DNA from 2 places in the Vibrio sp. 1401 genome. Region 1 is predicted to be linked to the other one. Evidence: riboswitches for the same ligand, from Rfam matches in the RefSeq annotation. Region 1 holds a riboswitch; the other holds the start of a gene.
What was found. Region 1 has a riboswitch for cyclic di-GMP ahead of R7Z77_RS09135 (TfoX/Sxy family DNA transformation protein). Riboswitches for the same ligand answer to the same signal wherever they lie in the genome.
Positions count from the first base shown of each region.

Region 2: it holds a riboswitch for cyclic di-GMP, as region 1 does, so the genes downstream of both, gbpA (N-acetylglucosamine-binding protein GbpA) here and R7Z77_RS09135 (TfoX/Sxy family DNA transformation protein) in region 1, are expected to answer to the same signal.

Region 1 is NZ_JAWOWF010000013.1:50,172-54,336, reverse strand. Features, by position in the region: gene purR (HTH-type transcriptional repressor PurR) at 423-1,427, shown strand; cyclic di-GMP riboswitch class I at 1,715-1,804, shown strand; gene R7Z77_RS09135 (TfoX/Sxy family DNA transformation protein) at 1,921-2,511, shown strand; gene R7Z77_RS09130 (TVP38/TMEM64 family protein) at 2,626-3,312, shown strand; gene R7Z77_RS09125 (DUF2007 domain-containing protein) at 3,333-3,653, shown strand; gene R7Z77_RS09120 (alpha/beta fold hydrolase) at 3,685-4,165, opposite strand, start outside.
Region 2 is NZ_JAWOWF010000037.1:3,275-7,439, reverse strand. Features, by position in the region: gene R7Z77_RS17190 (cryptochrome/deoxyribodipyrimidine photo-lyase family protein) at 3-1,484, shown strand; gene R7Z77_RS17185 (fasciclin domain-containing protein) at 1,565-2,065, shown strand; cyclic di-GMP riboswitch class I at 2,338-2,438, shown strand; gene gbpA (N-acetylglucosamine-binding protein GbpA) at 2,537-4,000, shown strand; gene R7Z77_RS17175 (patatin family protein) at 4,053-4,165, opposite strand, start outside.

The sequences.
Region 1 (4,165 bases):
CTGAAAGTGACCAATTGTAAGTAACTTGGGTATAATATTCGTTTGCCTTAACTTAGCGCAAAGACGCTTGGTTATTTAGCAGTCAAAATGTGACTTCAAATACACAAATCTCTTGCTGAAAACATTGCTAGTCAGTTCACATAGGGCTAAAATGTGAGCGCAAACGATTAAATATGATTTATATGTAAACCGCTGAAATATAGCGGTTTTTGTGTTTTCTTAACAGGTTGATGGCAATTTCTCATCAGATAGAAAAAAGATAAAATTCATCGACCGATGCTGCTACGTACCCTTTTGTCGCACTTGGATCAACCGCTGCCGAGACACTTAGCGCCAATTTTATATTGCTAGGTGTGAAACCATTAGAGCATCAGGTACATCCAATACGACATATTTCAGTAGCTCGATACAGGACACCATTTATGGCCACGATAAAAGACGTTGCTCGCTTAGCCGGCGTTTCCACTACGACAGTTTCGCACGTTATCAATAAAACGCGTTTCGTTGCAGAAGCAACGCAAGAAAAAGTAATGAAAGCCGTTGACGAGCTGAATTACGCGCCAAGTGCCGTTGCACGCAGCCTAAAATGCAACTCAACTCGTACGATTGGCATGTTAGTAACTCAATCAACTAACCTATTTTTCTCAGAAGTGATTGATGGCGTTGAGAGCTACTGTTACCGCCAAGGCTATACTCTGATTTTATGTAACACAGGCGGGATTTACGAAAAACAACGCGATTACATTCGTATGCTGGCTGAAAAGCGCGTTGATGGCATCCTAGTGATGTGTTCTGACTTAACCGAAGAACTAAAAGAGATGCTTGACCGTCATGCGGACATTCCTAAAGTGGTCATGGATTGGGGCCCAGAGAGCTCACAAGCAGACAAGATCATGGATAACTCAGAAGAAGGTGGCTACATTGCAACCAAACATCTGATTGACAATGGTCATACGGATATCGCTTGTCTAAGCGGTCATTTTGAAAAGCTTGCTTGCCAAGAGCGCATTGCAGGTTTCCGTCGCGCAATGAGCGAAGCGAACCTAGCTGTAAATGAAGACTGGATCCTTGAAGGTAACTTTGAATGTGATACGGCCGTATTAGTTGCAGATAAAATTACCGCAATGGACAAGCGCCCGACGGCGGTATTCTGTTTTAACGACACAATGGCTCTAGGCCTAATGAGCCGCTTGCAACAAAACGGGATCAAAATTCCTGAAGATATTTCAGTGATCGGCTACGACAACATCGAGCTTGCGGAATACTTCTCTCCACCGCTAACGACTATCCACCAACCTAAACGTCGTGTTGGTAAAAATGCATTCGAAATTCTACTTGAGCGTATCAAAGATAAAGAACACGAAAAACGAATTTTCGAGATGCAACCTGAGCTTGTAATTCGAAATACTGTGAAAAAAATGAACTAAATTTCACTGTATTTAACCGTGTTAAATAAGCGCTCTACAGGGGCGCTTATTTTTTTGGAAAAATTAAGCATTCTCTAATACTTCACACCACTCTAATAACAATTGACTAACGTTAACTCCCTGTTTTATATAAATGTAATATATATTAAGAACTCCTTTTCAAAGGCCAATTTGCACCTTTCCATATGCAAAATAGAGCATTCAATCTATCATTTTTATTGAACCGAAATCACACTTTTAACGCTAAACCGTGATGTTAATTCAATATAAGAAGTATGCTCATTGTGTCACGCACAGGGCAAACCATTCGAAAGAGTGGGACGCAAAGCCTCCGGCCTGAACCATATTACGATATGGAAGGTAGCGGGGTTACCGATGGCAAGTGTGTAAGCAATGACTTTACTCTGTAATGACATTGTTTTTACGCATGTTTGCTACTCTCTCGGACCTGACTTTTGGTGGCGTAATATTAATTACACCGAGATAACAAAACATGGATAAACCGATACTCAAAGACTCTATGAAGCTATTTGAGGCACTTGGTAATATCAAGTCGCGCTCAATGTTTGGTGGCTTCGGACTATTCGCTGATGAAACAATGTTTGCACTAGTGGTAAACAATCAGCTTCATATCAGAGCAGACCAAAAAACTTCATCTGACTTCGAGAAACAAGGGCTAAAGCCTTACGTTTATAAAAAACGTGGCTTTCCAGTCGTTACAAAGTACTACGCTATTTCCAGCGATTTATGGGAATCAAGCGAACGCTTAATCGAAGTAGCGAATCAATCATTGAAAAAGGCAAAGCTTGAGAAAGAACAGCAAGCAAGTACAAAGCCTAACCGTTTGAAAGATTTGCCTAACTTACGACTGGCTACCGAGCGCATGCTAAAAAAAGCCGGCATCGAATCCGTAGAGAAGCTTGAAGAGGAAGGTGCGCTTAACGCCTATAAAGCGATAAGAGATACGCACTCTGCAACCGTCAACATTGAGTTGCTATGGGCACTAGAAGGGGCTATCAACGGCACTCATTGGAGTGTGGTACCTCAAGCTCGCCGAGATGAGTTGATGAACGGCCTCCAATAAAAGTCGGCCTAAAAACTATCTTGTAAAACCGCAGTCTAATCTGCGGTTTTTTTGTGAAATTTTTTCGGTTTTCCTACTGTCTTATTACATATATCCCAAATTGGAATCAAAATTATGAATAAGAAACTGATATTAGGTCTCATCCTACTAGCGGCTATCGTCTTTTTAGGTATTAACTTTGGCCAGTATTTAACCTTAGAGAATGCAAAAGCCCAACAAGAAGCACTAACTACATACATCGATCAGAATTTTGTATTCTCGGCTGCGATTTACTTTTTTACCTACATTGCAATTACCGCTTTTTCTATCCCAGGAGCGGCAGTAGTCACCTTACTTGGTGCAGCCTTATTTGGTTTTTGGACAAGCTTGCTACTGGTTTCTTTCGCTAGCACTATGGGGGCAACACTGGCCTTCTTGAGCAGCCGATACTTATTGCGTGACTGGGTACAAAACAAATTCGGAAATAAACTCAACGCAATTAATCAAGGTGTCGAAAAAGACGGAGCTTTTTATCTATTTTCCTTGCGTCTAATCCCTGTATTCCCTTTCTTTCTAATCAACTTACTGATGGGCTTAACGCCGATGTCTGTAGGTAGATTTTATCTCACTAGCCAAATAGGTATGCTGCCAGGCACAGCCGTATATCTGAATGCAGGTACTCAATTAGCAACAATTGAAAGCCTATCGGGCATTGTTTCACCCGCAGTATTAGCGTCTTTTGCGCTATTGGGACTATTTCCAATCATCACTAAATGGGTTATGAATAAAGTAAGGCCGACACCAAGTCAGCAAAACTCGTAATTGGTGAAGTGGGTATTTTGATGAAAATATTTATCGCTAAAAACCCAGCAGAAGCACACATTGTATGTGAGCTGCTTAAAGTGGAACAAATTTACTGTGAAGTTCGTGGAGAAGGTATTTTCGGCTTAAAAGGAGAACTGCCGTTTGGTGATGATACCGATCCTTATGTGTGGCTTTTTGACACTGCACAAAAGATGAAAGCTGAAGAAATAGTAAAAGCATATCGAAAACAATCCGATAGGCATGAGTATCAAGATTGGCAATGCCCAAAATGTCATGAAATAAACGAAGGGCAATTTGGTGCATGTTGGCAATGTGGATATCAACTAGGAGAGCTATAGCGGCTCTCCTATTCAGTGGATGCACTCAGTTTTAAGCACATACAGCTTGCTGTTTAATAAACTCGATGGAGTGTTGATTGAAGTCTTCTGGACGCTCTACATTGCATACATGACCACAATTCGGGATTTCTCGTAGAATGCTGAGCTTATGTGCTGCAACCATTTCTTTGACAGGTTTAATAAACATGTAATCCCTGTCGCCCATTAAGTAAAGAGTCGGAATGGGTAACTCTCGATCTTTAAAATATTTCATTAACGGATTTACATCAGCGGCAAGAATAAACCAACGTTTAAATTCTTTTTGGCAAAGCTTCTTGGCTTCGCGAATAAAAAGGTGGCGAGATTCTCGTTGGCTTCTTTGAGGCATAACAATATAAGCGAACAGTTTGTAGAGCCACATGTACGGTAGGATATGCTTACAAAAATTACCTAATTTCACCAATATCTGAGAACGAGTGTTAAGCCTTGTGACAGCACCGCCGAGCACCATCGAACGTACGCGCTCTGATGAC
Region 2 (4,165 bases), on a different contig from region 1:
CGATGCAAACAATCAATGTCGTGTGGTTAAAACGAGATTTAAGGCTGACTGACCATCAACCACTAACTCAAGCATTATCAACAAAGCACCCAACTGTGCTTTTATATATTGTTGAACCATTGCTATTGAACAACCCACACTATTCTGAGCGCCACTGGCGATTTGTTTGGCAATCACTGCAAGACATGGATGAGACGCTCAAAGCGTATGGGCATCGAATCACGGTGCTGTATGACGATGCCTTAGCATGTTTCCAATCAATTCAAGCGCAATATCAAATCAACGCTGTTTTTTCTCACCAAGAAATAGGACTCAACTGCACCTTTGAGCGCGACAAACAAGTTGCCGCTTGGCTGTATGAGCAGAACATCGACTGGTTTGAGTTCGAACACGGTGCTGTTATCAGAGGTGCAAAAAACCGGCAAGGTTGGGACAAACATTGGGACTCTGTCATGAGAGCCTCAATAAACCCTATTGAGCTCCAAACCGACTTATTGCATTCATTGGATGCAGAAACTCTCGGCTGTTCGTTTTCGCCACCACCATCCTGGCTATCAAAATGCAAAGGAATGCAAACGGGAGGAAGCCGGCTCGCTTGGAAAACACTAGAGGACTTTTTTCATCGTCGAGGTCGTGATTACTATCGAAGCATTTCTAGTCCCACAGCCTCACGCACAGCCTGTACTCGACTTTCTCCATATCTCGCTTGGGGTAACATATCCTTGCGTGAAGTTTATCAATACCTTTTGAAACACTGGAAAGTCGCTGGGTTTCGTCGCAGCTTAATTGCATTGTCTTCACGGCTTCATTGGCACTGTCACTTCATCCAAAAATTCGAATCGGAATACGACATGGAGTTTTACTGCGTTAATCGGGCTTACGAACCATTGATTAAACAAAGTAGTACTTTCGATGAAGAAAAGTTAGCAGCATGGAAATCCGGGCATACTGGCGTACCTTTGATTGATGCCTGCATGCGCTGTTTGCACCACACTGGTTACATTAACTTTCGCATGCGTGCCATGCTGGTTAGCTTTCTTACTCACCACATGAACATGGATTGGCGAGTAGGTGTAACGCATTTAGCGCAACTGTTTCTCGACTTTGAGCCTGGAATTCATTACCCACAATTCCAAATGCAAGCAGGAGTAACCGGGACTAACACAATCCGTATTTATAATCCGATCAAGCAAGCCCAAGAACATGATCCTAACGGTACGTTCATCTACAAGTGGGTGCCTGAGTTACAAATGGTTCCTCCCCCTCTTTTATTCGAGCCCTGGACAATGACCCAGATGGAAGCTGTCATGTATCAGTTGCAGCCAGATAGCCGTTACCTTGCACCTATTATCGCACCAGACAACACAGCTAAGGCAGCAAGAGAGCGCTTATGGGCGTGGCGGAAACGAGCCGATGTGAAACAAGAAGGCAGACGAATTCTTGCGCGACATGTTAGGCCCTCAAAAGAAAGTAGGACGCGATGATCATCTTTCAATCACGATGCGTACAAATGCAAACACACTCCAGGGAACCCGTTGTACCCTCAACTAGTAAGGAACACACTGTGTTCAAACGTATCTTAGTTATCGCGGCTACACTGATGGCGACATTATCTTTTATGCTTCCCGTTCAGGCTCATGAGCATGGCATGATGAAAGCCGATATTGTCGACGTTGCCGCTGAAAATGGCTCTTTCAATACGCTTGTTGCTGCGGTGAAAGCAGCGGGCCTGGTTGACACTCTCAAAGGGGAAGGCCCATTTACTGTTTTTGCACCAACGGATGACGCTTTTGCAAAACTGCCAGACGGCACAGTCGACATGCTCTTAATGCCGGAAAACAAAGACAAGTTAGTATCTGTTTTGACTTATCACGTCGTCCCAGGGAAAGTGATGGCTGCCGATGTTGTTAAGCTAGACAAAGCGACTACGGTTCAGGGGCAAGATGTGATGATTAAAACCATGGGCGATAAAGTCATGGTTAACGATGCAAATGTCATTGCAACCGATGTGAAAGCTAAAAACGGTGTCATTCACGTGATTGATACTGTCATCATGCCGAAATAACACCATTCAAAGGGCGGTACACTCCGCCCTTTAGACAGAACTTCTTCCACCCTTAGCACGATTCCTCTCCACTTATCCCCAACAAACCTCCACCCATTCACCGTGACTATAAAAAAGATAAAAACAAAATTAAAATCAATGCCTTGCAAGACGACACTGCACAATATTGACGAGGTTAAGATATCGTTATCTTTCAATTTGAGAACAGGATTCCATGTCAGTGACGTTTACTTTTCCACATGTAAATTCTTAAGCTAAATTTTGGCTGCTCAATCACATTTCGGCAAACCATTCGAAAGGGTGGGACGCAAAGCTTCCGGTCTGTCTGCATTTAAAAATCTAAAAGAATGCTCATGATAGCGGGGTTACCATGACGCAGTGTTACAGAAGTCCAATTTCTGTAGCGTTGCTTTATGCTCAGCATGCGCCGGGGTGTGACACTAGTTTGTCAGCCATAACAGAGGACATGTGATGAAATCATTTCCAACCAAATCCGTACTCGCGTTAGCACTTGCAAGCATTAGCTCAGGTGCTGCGGCTCACGGTTATGTATCAGAAACCAATGGTGGTGTCGCTGCAAGTCGCTCGGCACTATGTAAGTATCCAACGCCAGATACTAACGAAAAAAATAATAACTGCGGTGCGATTCAATATGAACCGCAAAGCGTTGAAGGCCCTGATGGCTTTCCCGAAACAGGGCCTCGCGATGGTAAAATAGCGAGTGCCGAAACCGCTTTAGCAGCTGCCCTTGATGAGCAAACTGCCGACCGTTGGGTAAAACGCACTATTCAAGCAGGTACACAAACTTTTGAATGGACATTTACCGCTAACCACGTGACGCGCGACTGGAAATATTACATCACCAAGCCTGATTGGAACCCAAACGCTTCACTATCACGAGACTCTTTTGATCTAACTCCTTTCTGTGTCGTCGACGGCAATATGGTTCAACCCCCGAAACAGGTAAGCCATCAATGTAATGTGCCTACTCGCGAGGGATACCATGTCATCCTGGCAGTATGGGATGTTGGCGACACTGCAGCCTCATTTTATAACGTGATCGATGTGAAATTTGATGGTGACAGTCCCGTAATTCCAGATTGGAAGCAAGGCGGTCAAATTATTCCTACAATGGATTTAAATATTGGGGATTCGGTTTATACGCGCGTATTTGATCAAGCAGGTGAAAACGTGGCGTATAGAACTGAACTAGAAATTACCGATGCAGCAATGGGCCAAGCGAAAAACTGGTCTTACGCACTCGCGACTAAGCTAAACCAAGAACAAGCAAAACTGCAAGCCGGGCAGTATGCAGAGGATAAATTCACTCCTGTTTATGGTACTAATCCGGTGTATCTGCAAGCAAATAGCGGCCTTGAGCGAGTAGAGATCGGTTATAACATTGAAACTCCTGTTCCAGAATACTCACTCACAGTAGATGGCTTAGCAGACGAGTATATCATTGAGTCAACACCGACAACGTTGGATCTGACACTAACTGCTGAAGGCGATTTAAATGCAGAACTCACCGTTTACAATCACCATCGCGAACCACTTGCAAGTTGGGCAAACGAAATGAAAGACGGCTCGGTAGAGGCGATATCGCTCGCTTTAAGTAAATCGGAGCCGGGTCACCATATGCTCGTAACACGTATTAAGGATAAAGATGGCAACTTGGTGGATCAGCAAACACTCGACTTTCACTTAAAAGAAGAGTCAGTTACTCCACCACCATCTGATGAGTACGATTTTGTCTTCCCTGAAGGACTATCTAGCTACACGGCGGGCACAAAAGTGCTTGCCAGCGACGGGGGCATTTATCAATGTAAACCTTTCCCATATTCTGGTTACTGTATGCAGTGGAAAGAAAGCGCAAATCATTACGAGCCTGGAATAGGTTCACACTGGGAGATGGCTTGGGATAAAGTCAACTAAATCACCCTTTGAACGTTACGCAAAAGAGCCTCACTATGAGGCTCTTTTATAATCAAATGCAAAAATGACAATTTTCCCGGTCTAAACCATGAACACCAGATAAACTAGTGAGATGCGCTCGCCCCTCAATCAGTCCCATTTCATACCCTTCTAGTAAAACGGATT